Regions from separate parts of the Serratia rubidaea genome, predicted to be linked through region 4. Evidence: predicted binding sites of a transcription regulator. Region 4 holds the regulator's gene; each other region holds the start of a gene.

Region 1 (4,195 bases), 2.1 Mb from region 4:
CGGCGCGCCCGGCGGCGTATTTACGCCGACGCTGTTCGTCGGCGCGGCGCTCGGTTCACTGGTCGGTCAGCTGTGCGCCCTGTGGCCGGAGCTGGGCAGCGCCATCCCGCTGCTGATGGCGCTGACCGGCATGGCGACCCTGCTGGCGGCCACCACCCATGCGCCGATTATGGCGGCGTTGATGGTGTTTGAGATGACCGGCGAATACACTCTGCTGCCCGGCATCCTGCTGGCCTGCGTGATCGCCACCACCATCTCCCGCGGGCTGCGCCCGGTCTCGGTCTACCACAACGCTTAGCGCTCGAGCAGCGTGCTGATGTCCAGATAATGGGCCAAATCGCGCTGCTCCGCGCGCGGCAGGTAGGGAATTTCCCCCAGCAGCGGCGCAGCGATCCGCTGCTGCAAGGCATCGATGGTTTCTGCGTAGTGCGCCAGCCCCGGATTAATGCGGTTGGCGACCCAGCCCAGCAACGGCAGACCGGCGTGAGCAATCGCCTGCGCGGTCAGCAGCGCATGGCTGACGCAGCCCTCTTTGATGCCCACCACCAACACCACCGGCAGCTGTTCCTGCGCCACCCAGTCGGCATACGGACGCAGATCGCTCATCAGCACCTGCCAGCCGCCGCTGCCTTCAACCACCACCACCTCGGCCTTTTCCGCAATCTGCGTCAGGCCGCGGCTCATCACCGCGTAGTCGACGCCGTCGCTGGCGTGGGCATGAAAAACCTCATCCAGGCAGGTAATCGGGTTGATTTCCTCATAGCTCAGCGGCACGCAGGAAGAGGCCTGCAGCACCAAAGCGTCTTTATTGCGAATGCCCTCGCTGGTTTCCTGACACCCTGCCGCAATAGGCTTATAGCCTACGGCGCTGCGCCCCTGCGCGGCGAAAGCCTGCAGTAAAGCGCGGGAAATCACCGTTTTACCCACTGAGGTATCCGTACCTGTAACAAATAAACGCTTTAACATGAATAAAATGCCCCGGAATGCTCCGTTAACCAAAAGAAATGCCACCACGGCGGCGGAAGGTAGAACGGTGAAATTCTAGGGGATACAACATGCGGGCAGCTTGAGATAGCTCAATATTTTGTCGTTAAACAATAACAAGTTCTGATGCAAACCGGCAAAACCGCGGCCAAAGCGTTAGCCCTGCAAGAGTTTTACCAGCAGCGAACCGTTATACAGCGCCTCTTTCACCAGCGCCGCGCCGGGCATGGTGCCCTGGTTAAAAAACTGCGTGGATTCCACCTGTAACGCCTGGCTGTAAATTGGTAAGGATTGCTGCTGAATGCAGGAGACGATGGCGGGATGCAGTATTTCCGCCGCACGGTTGAGCGGCGAGCCGATCAGGATCTTTTCCGGATTAAACAGATTGACCATAATCGCCAGAATGCGCCCGACGCTGTGTCCGACGCTTAAAATAATGTCTTTTGCCAGCTGATCGCCGGTCAGCGCGGCGTCACACAAGGTTTCCACCGTCAGCGGCTGGCCGTGCAGCGTGGAGTTCAGCGAGACCTGCAGGCGCTGCTGGGCCATTTCCAGCATGTTTTCCGTACTGGCCACCGTTTCCAGGCAGCCGTGGTTGCCGCAGTAGCAGCGCTTGCCGTAGGGATCGACCTGAGTATGACCAATCTCCACCACCCGCTGGCTGCCGGTGTGCAGCACCCGTCCGCCGGTAATCACCCCCGCGCCGACGTTATGGTCGATCACCACCTGAATGACGTTGTGACAGCCGCGCGAAGCGCCGTACAGCGCTTCGGCCATGGTCCAGGCGCCGATGTCATGCTGCAGGAACACCGGCAGGCCGGTGCGCGACGACAGCGCCGGCCCCAGCGGCATATCCTCCACCGTATAAAACGGCATGCGGTGGACGATGCCGTTGGCGGCGTCAATCATGCCCGGCAGCGTGATGGCAATCGCCGTCAGCCGCTCCAGACGGCGCTGATGGCGGCTGAAAAACTGGTCCACTTCCGTCAGTATGCGCGTCAGCAGCGGTTCGTCATGCTCTGCCGGCAGCGGCAGCTGCTCTTCCACCACCATTTTGCTGCTGAGATCGCGCAGCGCCAGCGTGATGCTGCCGCGGCTGATGCGCGCCGACAGGTAGTGCCAGGCTTCGGTGTCCAGCACCAGTCCGACCGCCGGACGGCCGCGGCTGCCAATTTCCTGATATTCGGTTTCTCTGACCAGATGCGCTTCCAACAGCTCGCGCACGATTTTGGTGATGCTGGCCGGCGCCAGCTGGGCGCGCTTTGACAGTTCAATCCGCGAAATCGGCCCGTGCTGATCGATCAGTCGGTACACCGCCCCTGCATTTGTTTGTTTGATTTGATCAATATGCCCAGGCTGAGCGTCCGCTATCACAAACCGGCTCCTACTATTTTTCGCGCTGCTAAATAAAGACTAAAGGGTATGGTGGAGCTTTTATAATAAAGCGTCAACTATTTGATTCGTTATGTGATTAGCAGCACAAATTCCTGTTTATTTCCGTGCGGTTCAGCGTCATTTCGCCGTTTCAACCGCCGCTGCGGATCCGGTCAGCATCATCTGCATCAGCGTACGGGCGGCGGCGGTCAACGGCCGCTGGCGATGGTGCACCAGCCAGACTTCGGTTTGCGCCTGCGGTTCCGCCAGCGGCAGGTATTTGACCCCGTCGAGCTTCACCCGGCCAAATGAGGCCGGCAGGATGGAGACCCCCAGCCCGGCGGACACCAGGCCGATAATGGTCATCGCCTCGCCCACTTCCTGCGTGATATACGGCGTGATGCCGGCGTTTTCCAGCAGCAGCAGCGTTTCATCGTACAGCGCGGTGCCGACCTCACGCGAGAAAAACACAAACGGCTCCTGCGCCAGATGGTGGAAGCGCAGCGCGTCCGGCGCCAGCTGCGCCAGCGGATGCCCTTCCGGCACCACCGCCAGCATCGGCTCGCGCAGCAGCAGCGTGTGCTGTAAGGCTTCCGGCAGCCGGGTGTTGCGCATCACCCCCAGATCCAGTTCGCCGTTCAGTAACGGTTCCAACTGCTGTTTGGTGTTGATTTCGCGCATTTTGATATGCACGTCGGGATGGCTTTGGCGGAAAGCGCGCAGATTACGCGACACCGCGCCGATAAACGGCGCCGACGAGGTAAAGCCGATGGTCAGCTCCCCCGATTCGCCACGCTCCAGCCGCGCCGCCTTTTCCGCCGCGCGGTTCACCTGGTCGATCACCTGCCAGGCCTCTTTCAGAAACATCTCGCCGGCCTGCGTCAGGCTGACGTTGCGGTTGTTACGCGCCAGCAGCCGCGCGCCGACCATCTCTTCCAGCGCCTGAATCTGCTGGCTGAGCGGCGGCTGTGAAATCCGCAGCCGCTGGGCGGCGCGGCCAAAGTGCAGCTCTTCCGCAACGGCGATAAAGTAGCGCAGGTGGCGCAGTTCAATATTCATATCTTAAACGTCTCAATATTAATTATTAATATATTAGACAAAAAAATCGCCGCTCCCTATGATTTTATGCAGTAACCATCGCTGTGTATTTCCGAAGTCCGGTAAGGAACCTGTGTGAACTCCCCAATGCGTTCTGCGGCCAAGACGCCGTCGACGCGGGCCGCCAATGACGAAACGGCGGCCGCTGCGCCAAAAACCCAACGCTCTTCGTTGAACAAACTCCCTTATATTGAACGCGGTACGCCGCAGTTTATGCGCGTGACGCTGGCGCTGTTTTCCGCCGGGCTGGCCACCTTCGCGCTGCTGTATTGCGTACAGCCGATCCTGCCGGTGCTGTCGCAGGACTTCGGCATCTCCCCGGCGGAAAGCAGCCTGTCGCTCTCCTTCTCCACCGGTCTGCTGGCGATCGGCCTGATGTTTACCGGCCCGCTTTCCGACGCCATCGGCCGTAAATCGGTGATGGTGGTGGCGCTGCTGCTGGCGGCGGTGTGTACGCTGATCTGCGCGGTGATGACCAGCTGGCACGGTATTTTACTGATGCGCGCGCTGATCGGGCTGTCGCTGAGCGGACTGGCGGCGGTAGGCATGACCTACCTGAGTGAAGAGATCCACCCCAGTTTTGTGGCGTTCTCCATGGGGCTGTATATCAGCGGCAACTCCATCGGCGGCATGAGCGGCCGTCTGGTGACCGGCGTGCTGACCGACTTCTTCTCCTGGCGCGTGTCGCTGGCGGTGATTGGCCTGTTCGCGCTGATCGCGGCCTTTGTGTTCTGGCGTA
Region 2 (4,195 bases), 1.8 Mb from region 4:
TCGGCGGCCAGCATCGGCGGCTGTCCCATCTCCAGCGCGGCGCGGTCTTCCTGCAGCGGCGCGGCCGCCAGATTGCGCAGCCAGCAGGCGCGCACCTGAAAACGCTCGCTGAAGGCGTCGGCAGGATAAATATAAAAATAGGCAGCCCGGTGATCTTGCTGAACCACCGCCGTCAGCGTCTGGTTATCATTACTGACTTCAGCAAGTACATATGACTCGTTCATATCACCTCAATAGGGGTCACGGCGCAGCATAGGCTCGCTGCGCACTGTCCAAAATCGTCAAAGCTGACGCTTCAACCATAAAGGATACAAAAGGATTTTTGCTTTTCGCCAGTGTAAAACGCATTCCGGCGCACAATCACGCGTAAAAGTCTCAAAAATTCAGCGAGTACGCGAATTTTTCCGCTATTTTCGCTGCGGCGGATTTCAACGTATAGTGAGACCAGTGTAACTCAGGAGACGGAAATGATAACAATCAGGGAGCGTATTGCGGCGGATAATCCGCAGCTGGTGGCGATCTGGCAGCGTTCGGTGCGCGCCACCCATCACTTTATCGGGGAACAACAGCTGACGGAGCTGCAGCCGCTGGTCGAGCAGTATCTGCCGGCGCTCGAGGTCTGGGTGGCGGAGATCGCCGGGCAGGCCGCCGGCTTTATCGCGCTGGATGACAATAAGGTGGAGATGCTGTTTATCGACGCCGGACAGCGCGGCAAAGGCCTCGGCAGCGCGCTGCTGGACCACGTACAGGCGCGCCGCGACGGGCTGGTGCTGGATGTCAATGAGCAAAACCCGCAGGCGGTCGGTTTCTACCAGCGCTACGGCTTTGTGGTGACCGGGCGTTCGCCGCGGGACGGCCAGGGCAACCCCTACCCGCTGCTGCATATGGCGCTTTCCCCGCGCTAACGGCGCAGGGCGGGGTCAGACCGGGTTGCCCACCTGGCTCAGACGCGGCCAGAGCATCATCAGGGTGTCCACCAGGCGCAGCAGCTCTGCGCGGCTCGCCCCTTCGCGCGCCTGCACCGACATGCCTTCAATGGTGCACATCACATACTTCGCCAGCAGCGCGGTATCGGTCTTCGCCAACAGCTCCCCCTGCTGTACCTTACGGTCGAAGCAGGCCTTCAGGCTGGCTTCCTGCGCATGGTGCTTGCGCAGCAGCAGCTGCGCCACCTCGTCCGATGACGAAGAAAGCGCGGCGGAGGCGCAGACCATAAAGCAGCCGGACGGCGTTTCCGGGTCGGTAAACACTTCGGCAGAAGAACGCACATAGGCGTCGATGATTTCGGCGATCGGCAGCGGCTGTTCCAGCAGCTGATTGGTGCAGGTGGTGTACTTGCTCAGGTAACGCTCCACCGCCGCGCGGAACATCCCTTCTTTATTGCCGAATTCGGCATACAGCGTCGGCGCTTTGGCGCCGGTCACCTCAACCAGATCGGACAGCGAGGTGGCGTCATAGCCGTGACGCCAGAACAGCTCCAGTGCGCGGTCGAGTGCCAGGTCGCGATCAAACTGTTTCGGTCTGCCGCGGGTTTTCTTCGCAGCAACCTCTTCTTTGATAGTCATAATCCCTCTCATCTTGCGCGCCGCGTCAGCGCCGCCAAATTAAATTAACGCTCATTATAAAAAAATATTGCGGCGACGTCGAGAAGCGACTAACATTTAGTTATCGAACGTTATCTATATACCGCCGTTCACATCAACGTTGTTGTTAATACGCCCTTATAAAAGCACAATCAATTGAAATAACTAAAATAATTTCCTGTGATAGCGATACCCGCCCGGTTGCCAACGGCGGGATGACTGCGCTGTCGCAGTCTGTCGTTGCGATAAAAAACCGCGCCGGCGGCGATGACCGAGCGCCCCGAACGGCAATTTACCACGCCGCACGCGCTGAACCGCAGCGAGGTCAACGGCACCAGAGGTCGCCAGCGCCAGGGAAAACCTTTTTATAACAATATATTGAAGAATTTTATGCCGCACCACGCCGGCCGCCGGAAATACGGCCGCAACAATTTAATTAATGAACATTAAAAAAATGCTTGCAAAGTGACCTGGGTCACACTAACATTAAATTATCGATCGTTAATTAATTTAACGCTCAGCGAAACAACAACCATATTCAACTTATGATAGGAAAGAAGATTATGAAAAGCCTGAAAATGACCATCGCCGCCGTTGCCCTTGCCACCGTATCATTCGGCAGCTTTGCCGCTGAACTGGTAGACAGCCAGCCGGCAAATATGCAGAAAGTCGGCGTAGTTAACGCCGGTGGCGCAACCAACCTGACCAGCCTGGAAAACAAACTGGCGGCAGAAGCCGATAAAGCCGGGGCTAAATCCTTCCAGATCACCTCGACGACCGGTAACAACAAAATGCACGGCACCGCGATTATCTATAACTAATCGTCAGAGTCTGAGATGCAAAGAGGCGGCGTAAGCCGCCTTTTGCGTTGCTGCGGGAAGGTACGGCCTTACAGCGGCTTCAGCATATAGATAGGACAGCCGTGGTGGCCGGTGTCGCCGCGCCGCTCGCTGAGCAGCGTAAAGCCCAGCGACTGATACAGCCCGAGCGCTTCTTTCAGCTGTTCGGTAGTTTCCAGATAGCAGTAGCGGTACCCAGCCGCCCGCGCCGTACGCATCGCCTGCACCACCATATAGCGCGCCATCCCCAGCCCGCGGATTTCCGGTTTGAAGAACAGTTTCTGCAGCTCGCAGTAATCCGCCTCTTCGCCGGCCAGCGGCGCAATGCCTGCGCCCCCCACCACTTGCCCCTGCAGCTCCACCACCCAGTAATGGCCGCCGCTGCGGCGGTAAACCTCCGTCAGCCGATCCAGATCCGGATCGTGCAGGCTGACGCCCTCCATGGTGTCCATGCCGTATTCACGAAAACAGTCGCGGATCACCTGCGCCATCGCCGCATCGTCTGCGGCGCAGATTGGCCGCACCCGCAGCTGCGCCTGCCGCTGCTTGCGCGCGCCGGCCAGCGCGCCGCTGAACTTGCGCATCATCGCCACCGTCGCCGCCCGCTCATCATCATCCAGCTGCGCCAGCGCCTCCTGCATAAAGTTATCGGCGTCGCTGTCGATCAGCGCCAGGGTGCGTTTCCCCTGTTTGGTCAGGCGGTGCAGGCTGTGGCGTTTATCATGCGGGTGCTCCACCGTCTCAATCATCTCCGCGCTGACCAGCGAGCGCAGCGCCCGGCTGGCGCTGGCCTTATCGATACACAGTTTGGCGGCCAGCTCCATCACCCCCAGCGGCTGCGCCTTGATTTCAATCATCAGGTGAATCTGCAGCGGCGAAAAGCGCGAACCGTTGCTCTGCTTGTTCAACATCCCCAGTTCACGCACCAGACGGCGCGACAGCGCCCTGAATTCCCGGATCTCCATCGTATTTTCTTCCCCAGACACGTTTATTGCAGCGTAAATTTAGTTGATAGTGTTACCTAATTCACTTCAACATAACGCATAACCATAAATAGGTGAAGGGATTTATTTCATTCATAAACGTTATTCCAGCGATTAACGCCCCGCCGCTTCTGCTAGAATGCGCGCGTTGAAAGCCGGCAACCGCCGGATTTTCCGACATTTATTATTGGCAAAGTTGCCGTATCTTTATCATCAAGGAGAGATTTCATTTACATGAAAAAATCACTCGTACTGGGTTCTCTTGCCCTTTCCGTCACGCTGTTGACCGGCTGCGCAACGGAATCGTCCCGTTCGCTGGAAGTGCCGAAAGTCGCATCCTACCAGAGCCAATACCAAGGCCCGCGCAGCCCGATCGCCGTCGGTAAGTTTGATAACCGTTCCAGCTATATGAACGGCATCTTCTCCGATGGCGTCGATCGCCTGGGCAATCAGTCGAAAACCATTCTGATCACTCACCTGCAGCAGACCGGCCGTTTTAACGTGCTCGATCGCGCCAATATGGATGAACTGAAGACCGAAGCCGGCCTGAAAGGACAAAAACAGACGCTGAAAGGCGCCAACTACGTAATCACCGGCGACGTAACCGAATTTGGTCGCAAGGAAGTGGGCGACCACCAGCTGTGGGGCATTCTCGGCCGGGGTAAATCGCAGGTTGCGTACGCCAAGGTAAACCTGAATGTTGTTAACGTTCAGACTTCCGAAGTGGTTTACTCCACCCAGGGCGCCGGCGAATACAGCCTGTCGAACCGTGAGATCATCGGTTTTGGCG
Region 3 (4,195 bases), 640 kb from region 4:
AGCTGCGGGTTGCGCGACAGCGGCCACATATGGGCCACGCGATCCTGATAGTGGTAGCCGACCCAGTAAGAGAGCCAGTCGCCAAAGAATGCGCCGGCCGCCGCCGCCGCCCAGATCGGCCAGAAAGCGATGCCGCTTTCCCCGATCAGCGCGCCCAGCGCCAGCAGGATCACCGTTGCCGGCAGCAGCAGGGAAAGAAATGCCAGCGATTCGCCGAAGGCCAGGAAGAAAATGATGGGGATGGCCCAGCCCTCGTGCTGCCGCACGACGTCGCTGACCCAGTGAATAACGTCGTTGAGACTCAAAGACGGGCTCCTTTACGGCGCAGTGTTAACATTCAGCCTTATGCTCGCCGGCGCAGGTTAAACCCCGGCTAAACGCGGCGATGATTGCCGCCGTCTCACAACGGCGGGCCACCGATATCGCTCCGGGCCGGCGTCACTCGAGGTAGCGCGCCTGCAGCGCGGCGCGCTGGTCGGCGCCCAGGCCATACTCTGCCTCCAGCCAGCGGTCGGTGCTGCCGTACTGTTCACGGATGCGGCCCAGCGCCGTCATCAGAAACTCTTCGCGGGCGCTCAGCACATAGGCGAACTGCGCCAGCGCAGACTCGTTCAGGCGCACCGACAGCTGATCCAGCATCTGTTCGCGGAAGGCGGCCAGCGTAGTTTCCGTCAGCAGGTAGTCTTCCACCACCGTGGCCTCGTCCGCCCCCAGTGCAAACAGCACCAGCGCGGAGCCGACCCCGGTACGGTCCTTGCCGACCGCACAGTGCTGCACAATGGCGCCTTCCGCCGGGTTGCTCAGCAGATCCGTCAGTTGCCTGTAAGCAGCGTTGCCAAACGGCAGGCGGCGATACAGCTCCAGCATAAAGGCGCGCGCATCGAACGTCGCCAGCGTCTCGCTGGTGAGCTTTTCCAGATTGGCGTTCACTTCATTGCTCAGCGGGTTGGCGGGAAAATGATGATACTGCGCGCCCTGCCACAGGATGTCAGGCTTGGCCTGCACCTCGTCGGTATCGCGGTAGTCCAGCACCGAGCGCACCGGGACGCCCGCCAGATAGGTGCAGTCGTTTTCCGTCAGGCGCTCCAGCGAACCGGAGCGGAACAGCAAGCCGCGCTTGATGCGGCGTCCGTCGGCAGCGCTGTTGCCGCCTAAGTCACGAAAGTTGATGCCGCCATCCAGGGGCGCAAGCGAGGGGTGGAGCAGAATTTGGGCGGTCATAGACATCCTCTTGATTATTGTCTGAGAAAGCGCCAACGCAGCGTGTAGACAAAGCGGGCGGACGCTGAAAGCTATACCCTAAATAATTCAAGTTGCGGCAACAGACAAGAGAGGATCGCCGAAAATGCGCAAAACTTTTCACCGCCGGCTGCGCCGCAGCTTGCTGGCTGACGGGGCGTTGAACAGGTAGCCAGGGGGAAACGGGCCGCGCGGCGGCCCGTAAAAAAACAGCGGATTACAGCAGGCGACGCGCCGCATCCACCACGATCTGCACCGCTTTGCTTTCGGTCTGTTTCATGGTTTCTGCATCAGGGATTTCCTGCTGGGTGCGGTTAACGATGACCCCGGCCACCATACCGGCGCGCAGGCCCTGGCTGGCGCACATGGTCAGCAGCGTGGCGGATTCCATTTCATAGTTCATCACGCCCATTGCCTGCCACTCTTCCATCGAGCCTTTAAAGCGGCTGACCACGCGGCCTGAATAAGTGTCGTAACGCTCCTGCCCCGGGTAAAAGGTATCGGAAGAAGCGGTGACGCCGATATGGGTCACGGCGCCGTTGTCCTTGGCCGCATCCACCAGCGCGGTGGTGCAGGCAAAATCGGCCACGGCCGGGAACTCCATCGGTGCAAAATGCAGGCTGGCGCCATCCAGGCGCACCGCCGCGGTGGTCACCAGCACGTCGCCGACGTTGATATCAGGCTGAATGGCGCCGGTGGTGCCGATACGCAGAAACGTACGGATCCCCAGCTGCGCCAGCTCTTCCACGGCGATGGAAGTCGACGGCCCGCCGATACCGGTGGAACACACGATCACCGCTTTGCCATCCAGCTCCGCGCGCCAGCTGGTAAACTCACGATGGGACGCCAGATGCACCGGGTTCTCCATCAGTTTGGCAATTTTTTCTACGCGCTGCGGGTCGCCGGGAACAATTGCCAGCTGAGCCCCTTGTAAATCGTTTTTGGTGAGGCCGAGATGAAAAACATCAGACTGAGACATACGAGACTCCTCATAAATTCAGGATTATTGGGAGGAACAAAAAAGCACTCTACTGAAAATTCTTGCCATTTTTAGTGACCAACATCACTACGAAAGAAGAAACAATTGTCGATCTACATATTTTATGTGATTCAAATCACACTAACGACCCCAAATAGCCACGTTTTCACTGGCTCAAGCATAGCCGACAAACGCCACAAAACGGCGATGACAAGCGGCCGTCTTGTTATCTATAGTTAATCTTTGCTCCGCTTCTCTCTTGGATGGAGACCGCCATGAAAACCGAACACGCAATGACACTCGCACCGGTGCAGGGAGGCTTCGCCCCTGCCGCCGAGCCGTTGGCCGAGACAACCATTTATACTGATGACCAGGGCATTCACGCCGGAGAAACCACCATTCCTTCTCAGGGCGACGACCTGCCGGCCTACATCGCCAAACCGGCCAACCATCAGGGACCTTTCCCGGTGGTGCTGGTGGTGCAGGAAATTTTCGGCGTCCATCAGCATATTCAGGATCTCTGCCGCCGGCTGGCGAAAGAAGGTTACCTGGCGATTGCCCCGGAGCTGTACTTCCGTCAGGGCGACGCTGCCGACCACAGCGAGATCGACGATCTGCTGAAAAATCTGGTCAGCAAAGTGCCGGACAATCAGGTGCTGGCGGATCTGGATCACGTCGCCCACTGGGCCACCCGACACGGCGGCGATGCCAGCAAGCTGGCCATCACCGGTTTTTGCTGGGGCGGACGCATTACCTGGCTGTACGCCGCGCACAATCCGCAACTGAAGGCCGCGGTCGCCTGGTACGGCAAGCTGGTGGGTGAGAAGACGCTGAATTCGCCCAAGCACCCGGTGGATATCGCCAGCCATCTGTCGACGCCGGTGCTGGGGCTGTACGGCGGTCAGGACAGCGGTATCCCGCTGGAGAGCGTGGAAAGCATGCGCCAGGCGATCCGCGCCGCCAACGCCGATGCGGAAATCGTGGTTTACCCGGAGGCCGGCCACGCCTTTAACGCAGACTATCGCCCCAGCTATAACGCCGAGGCCGCGCAGGACGGCTGGCAGCGCATGCTGGCGTGGTTTATTCAGCATGGCGTGGTGGGGGTGAAGTAAACGCCGTACAGACGCCTCCTTCACGCCAACAGCGGCAACAAAAAAGGGCGCCGCAGCGCCCTGAATCCTGTAGCCCGCAGGCTCAGGCGTTTTCACGCAGGCGTTGCGCCGCCAGCACCATATTCGCCAGCGACTGACGGGTTTCCGGCCAGCCGCGGGTTTTCAGGCCGCAGTCCGGGTTCACCCACAGACGCTCCGCCGGGATGTTCTGCGCCGCTTTGCGCAGCAGCGCCTCAATCCACTCCACGCTCGGTACGTTAGGCGAGTGAATGTCATACACGCCCGGCCCGATTTCGTTCGGGTATGCGAACTCTTTGAAGGCTTCCAGCAGATCCATATCGGAACGTGAGGTTTCGATGGTGATCACATCCGCGTCCAGCGCCGCAATGGAGTCCATGATGTCGTTAAACTCGCAGTAACACATATGGGTGTGGATCTGCGTGTCGTCGCTCGCCACCGCGGCGTTCAGTTTGAAGGCGTCCACCGCCCAGTTCAGATATGCCGCCCAGTCGGAGCGGCGCAGCGGCAGCCCTTCGCGCAGCGCCGGTTCGTCAATCTGGATGATGCCGATGCCGGCTTTTTCCAGGTCGGCCACTTCGTCGCGCAGCGCCAGCGCAATCTGTTTGGCGATGGTTTCCCGCGTAACGTCTTCGCGCGGGAACGACCAGCACAGAATAGTCACCGGCCCGGTCAGCATGCCTTTAACCGGCTTGTCGGTCAGCGACTGGGCGAATTTGGCCCACTCGACGGTAATGGCTTGCGGACGGCTGACATCGCCGATAATCACCGGCGGCTTCACGCAGCGAGAACCGTAACTCTGCACCCAGCCGTTTTGCGTAAACACAAAGCCGTCGAGGTTTTCACC
Region 4 (4,195 bases):
ATGCGGTCAATCGCAGCACGTTCGATCAGGTGATTTTGCCGGTTTATGCACCGGCGCAGTTTGTGCCGGTAAAGGGCCAAGGCAGCCGCGTGTGGGACAGCGAGGGGAAAGAGTATATCGATTTCTCCGGCGGCATCGCCGTTACCGCATTGGGCCACTGCCACCCGGCGCTGGTGGCGGCGCTGCAGCAGCAAAGCGAAACCCTGTGGCATACCAGCAATGTGTTCACCAATGAACCGGCGCTGCGGCTGGCCAGCAAACTGATTGACGCCACCTTTGCCGACCGGGTCTTTTTCGTCAACTCCGGCTCGGAAGCCAATGAGGCGGCCTTTAAACTGGCGCGCCACTATGCCATTACCCGCCACAGTCCGTATAAAACCAAAATTATCGCCTTCTATAACGCCTTCCACGGCCGGACGCTGTTTACCGTCTCGGTGGGCGGGCAGGCGAAATATTCCGACGGCTTCGGGCCAAAGCCGGCCGATATCGTGCACGTGCCGTACAACGATCTGGCGGCGGTCAAGGCGGTGATGGACGACAGCACCTGCGCGGTGGTGATGGAGCCGATTCAGGGCGAAGGCGGCATTACGCCGGTGGACGCCGAGTTCCTACAGGGCGTGCGCGCGCTGTGTGACCAGCATCAGGCGCTGCTGGTGTTTGATGAGGTGCAGAGTGGTATGGGACGTACCGGCAAACTGTTTGCCTATATGCACTACGGCGTGACGCCGGATATTCTCACCACCGCCAAAGCGCTGGGCGGCGGCTTCCCGATCAGCGCGATGCTGACCACCGAGGAGATTGCCTCCGCCATGCAGGTCGGCACGCACGGCAGCACCTACGGCGGCAACCCGCTGGCCTGCGCGGTGGCCGAGGCGGCGCTGGAGGTGATCAATACGCCGCAGGTGCTGGACGGCATTACGCAGCGCCATGCGCTGTACGTGGCCAAACTGCAGCAGTTGGCCGAGAAATACGGCGTGTTCAGCGATATTCGCGGCATGGGGCTGCTGATCGGCGCTGAACTTAGCGCGGCCTATCAGAATAAGGCGCGGGATTTCCTGGCGGCTGCGGCCGCGCATGGCGTGATGATCCTGAACGCCGGACCTAACGTTATCCGTTTTGCGCCGTCATTGGTGATTGAACCGCAGGATATTGAAGAAGGGATGGCGCGTTTTGAGCGTGCGGTGCAGGATGTGGTGAATGCGGCATAAGCTACCCTTGCCGTCAGCATAAAAAACGGCGCGTATGCGCCGTTTTCTTATTAATTAACGCGTGCCATAAACGACGATGGTTTTGCCGTGTGCGGAGATCAGGTTTTGATCTTCCAGCATTTTCAGGATGCGGCCGACCGTTTCGCGTGAGCAGCCGACGATCTGACCAATTTCCTGACGTGTGATTTTAATTTGCATACCGTCAGGGTGGGTCATGGCGTCCGGCTGTTTCGCCAGGTTCAGCAGGGTCTGCGCAATGCGGCCGGTAACGTCAAGGAAGGCGAGGTTACCCACTTTCTCCGAGGTGACCTGCAGGCGGCTGGCCATTTGCGCGGAAAGGCGCATCAGAATATCCGGGTTGACCTGGATCAGCTGGCGGAATTTCTTATAGGAAATTTCAGCTACTTCACAGGCGGTTTTTGCTCTCACCCAGGCGCTGCGCTCCTGGCCTTCTTCAAATAATCCAAGCTCGCCGATGAAATCCCCCTGGTTGAGGTAGGACAGGATCATCTCTTTACCTTCTTCATCTTTAATCAGCACCGCAACGGAGCCTTTCACGATGTAGTAGAGCGTTTCGGCCTTTTCACCTTGGTGAATCAGCGTACTTTTGGATGGATATTTGTGGATATGGCAATGAGACAGGAACCATTCGAGAGTCGGGTCTGTTTGCGGTTTGCCGAGAACCATTCGCTATTATCCTCTGTTGTAATCGCTGCCTTGTAACACAGGGATCAAAGATCCCTGTTAAACGCGTTGATAACCGGTAATGCATGCGGGCTATAAACAGGTTTTGAGGCGTGCCGTAAAATACGCTATTGCCCTTAGCATATTAACTTGCTGACGGTGCTGCAAGCTACATTCTGTTAACATCTCGCTGAAGATGCGTTTCCTTGGGCAGATCCCTGAAAAATCGGTGTCCAAAAAAGAGTTATTGCGGTTTGTTTGTAGCATAGAGTGAGGCGAGTGTCTTCTGTTGTCTCGCTTCAGCATGACCAGCATCAGGTTCCGTTGCCAGTTTTAGTGCGAAAGCGTAGTCTGATTTTAAGAAATTAACCGGAGTGAGCAGTATGCAGGCAAGAGTGAAATGGGTGGAAGGATTGACCTTCCTCGGTGAGTCCGCGTCGGGCCATCAGGTGATAATGGACGGGAATGCCGGGGAAAAAGCGCCGAGCCCGATGGAGATGGTGCTGATGTCGGTGGGCGGCTGCAGCGCGATCGACGTGGTGTCGATTCTGCAAAAAGGCCGCAACGACGTGCGCGACTGTGAGGTAAAACTCAGCTCACAGCGCCGGGAAGAGGCGCCGCGCACCTTTACCGCGATCAATCTGCATTTTATCGTCAGCGGTAAAGGGCTGAGCGACAAGGTGGTGGAGCGGGCGGTCAATCTGTCCGCCGAAAAGTACTGCTCGGTATCGCTGATGCTGAGCCAGGCGGCAACGGTGACCCACAGTTTTGAAATCCGCGCCGTGGAATAACTTCACCCGGCGTGCGCCGGGTGCGAAGCCCGTAAGGCGCGCGCCGCTATTCGATCTTTTTCCCTTCCAGCAGGCGCTGCACCAGCGGCGCCATAATCAGCTCCATCGCCAGCCCCATTTTGCCGCCCGGCACCACCAGCGTATTGATATGCGAGATAAATGACCCCTGCAGCATCGCCAGCAGATAGGGGAAGTCGATCTGATCCAACCCGCGGAAGTGAATCACCACAAAGCTTTCATCCAGCGAAGGGATGGCTTTGGCGGCGAACGGGTTGGAGGTGTCGACCGTCGGCACCCGCTGGAAGTTGATATGGGTGCGGGAAAACTGCGGCGTGATGTAGTTGATGTAGTCTTCCATCGAGCGCACCACCGAATCCATGACCGCTTCGCGCGAATGGCCGCGTTCGCCGGTATCGCGGATCAGCTTTTGGATCCACTCCAGGTTAACGATGGGCACCACCCCGACCAGCAGATCGACATGGCGCGCCACGTCGTGCTGGTCGGTCACTACGCCGCCGTGCAGGCCTTCATAGAACAGCACGTCGGTCGGCGATGGCAACGGCTCCCACGGCGTGAAGGTGCCGGGCACCTGGTTGTAGGGCACCGCTTCGTCATAGGTATGCAGGTATTTGCGCGAGCGGCCGCTGCCGCTTTTGCCGTATTCGATAAAGCTCTGCTCCAGCAGGCCGAAGTCGTTGGCCTCCGGGCCGAAGTAGCTGATATGGCGGCCGAGGTCGCGCGCTTTACGGATCGCGGCGTCCATTTCCGGCCGGGTATAGCGATGGAAGCTGTCGCCTTCCAACTGCGCGGCGCGGATATCCAGCTGCTGGAATATTTTGCGGAACGCCACGCTGGTGGTGGTGGTGCCGGCGCCGCTGGAGCCGGTCACCGCGATTACGGGATGTTTGGCGGACATACTTGGGTTACTCCGTAGTAATAAAGCGCGCGTATCAGAGAATAATTTTTAGTGTGGTTGATACATTTTTGCCAGCGGCAAGCTGCGCGAGTTGGTTTGCAAGATGTCCATTGTTACCTGATTTTTGCCGTCAGTCATAGGGCGCCGGCGCGATTAACTCTCCTGCCGGCCGGCGCGCAGCTGTCCGCGGGGCATGATATTGACGGTTTCATGCAGCTCCGACCAAACCAGCACCACCTCGCCGCTCTGCAGCTGGCGGCGCACGTCGGCCACTTTCTGCTCCAGCGAGCGTTCATGCTCGCCGTAGTCGGTGCCTTCACGCAGCACGAAGGCTTCAATCAGGTTATTCAGCGTACTGCTGTCCAGTTCTTTCCAGGGAATAATCACGTTATTTATCCAGATAAGGGGTAAGCCAGGCGGGAATGCGCTGTTCCAGCCACATTTGCGGTTTGTGCAGCGTGCCGCCGACAAAGCCGACGTGGCCGCCGCGCTCGGTCAGCTGATATTCGATATTGGGCGGCAGCGCGCTCAGATCGGGGATCACCGCGTCGGTCATAAAAGGATCGTCTTTGGCGTGGATGATCAGCAGCGGCGTT

The links. The regulator CRP, encoded in region 4, controls carbon source genes, mostly activating them, when cyclic AMP is high. The targets are predictions, from matches to a motif close to ATGTGANNNNNNTCACAT.
Region 1: a site for CRP is predicted at 2,450-2,467, ahead of mlc (sugar metabolism global transcriptional regulator Mlc). Genes of this name have one in related genera too.
Region 2: a site for CRP is predicted at 2,047-2,064, ahead of bhsA (multiple stress resistance protein BhsA). Genes of this name have one in related genera too.
Region 3: a site for CRP is predicted at 2,343-2,360, ahead of udp (uridine phosphorylase). Genes of this name have one in related genera too.

The regions. Positions count from the first base shown of each region.
Region 1 covers NZ_CP065640.1:4,083,341-4,087,535, forward strand. The annotation lists gene clcB (voltage-gated ClC-type chloride channel ClcB) at 1-298, shown strand, start outside; gene bioD (dethiobiotin synthase) at 295-966, opposite strand; gene mlc (sugar metabolism global transcriptional regulator Mlc) at 1,141-2,358, opposite strand; gene I6G83_RS19205 (LysR family transcriptional regulator) at 2,497-3,417, opposite strand; gene I6G83_RS19210 (MFS transporter) at 3,544-4,195, shown strand, end outside.
Region 2 covers NZ_CP065640.1:2,897,713-2,901,907, reverse strand. The annotation lists gene I6G83_RS13605 (suppressor of fused domain protein) at 1-224, opposite strand, end outside; gene I6G83_RS13600 (acetyltransferase) at 468-905, shown strand; gene I6G83_RS13595 (TetR/AcrR family transcriptional regulator) at 921-1,565, opposite strand; gene bhsA (multiple stress resistance protein BhsA) at 2,147-2,404, shown strand; gene I6G83_RS13585 (bifunctional helix-turn-helix transcriptional regulator/GNAT family N-acetyltransferase) at 2,473-3,387, opposite strand; gene I6G83_RS13580 (CsgG/HfaB family protein) at 3,640-4,195, shown strand, end outside.
Region 3 covers NZ_CP065640.1:1,781,638-1,785,832, reverse strand. The annotation lists gene I6G83_RS08180 (DedA family protein) at 1-305, opposite strand, end outside; gene I6G83_RS08175 (tyrosine-protein phosphatase) at 439-1,221, opposite strand; gene udp (uridine phosphorylase) at 1,457-2,218, opposite strand; gene I6G83_RS08165 (dienelactone hydrolase family protein) at 2,494-3,330, shown strand; gene metE (5-methyltetrahydropteroyltriglutamate--homocysteine S-methyltransferase) at 3,413-4,195, opposite strand, start outside.
Region 4 covers NZ_CP065640.1:1,146,430-1,150,624, reverse strand. The annotation lists gene argD (bifunctional acetylornithine/succinyldiaminopimelate transaminase) at 1-1,208, shown strand, start outside; gene crp (cAMP-activated global transcriptional regulator CRP) at 1,263-1,895, opposite strand; gene I6G83_RS05370 (OsmC family protein) at 2,276-2,683, shown strand; gene I6G83_RS05365 (phosphoribulokinase) at 2,730-3,599, opposite strand; gene I6G83_RS05360 (YheU family protein) at 3,753-3,986, opposite strand; gene I6G83_RS05355 (hydrolase) at 3,988-4,195, opposite strand, start outside.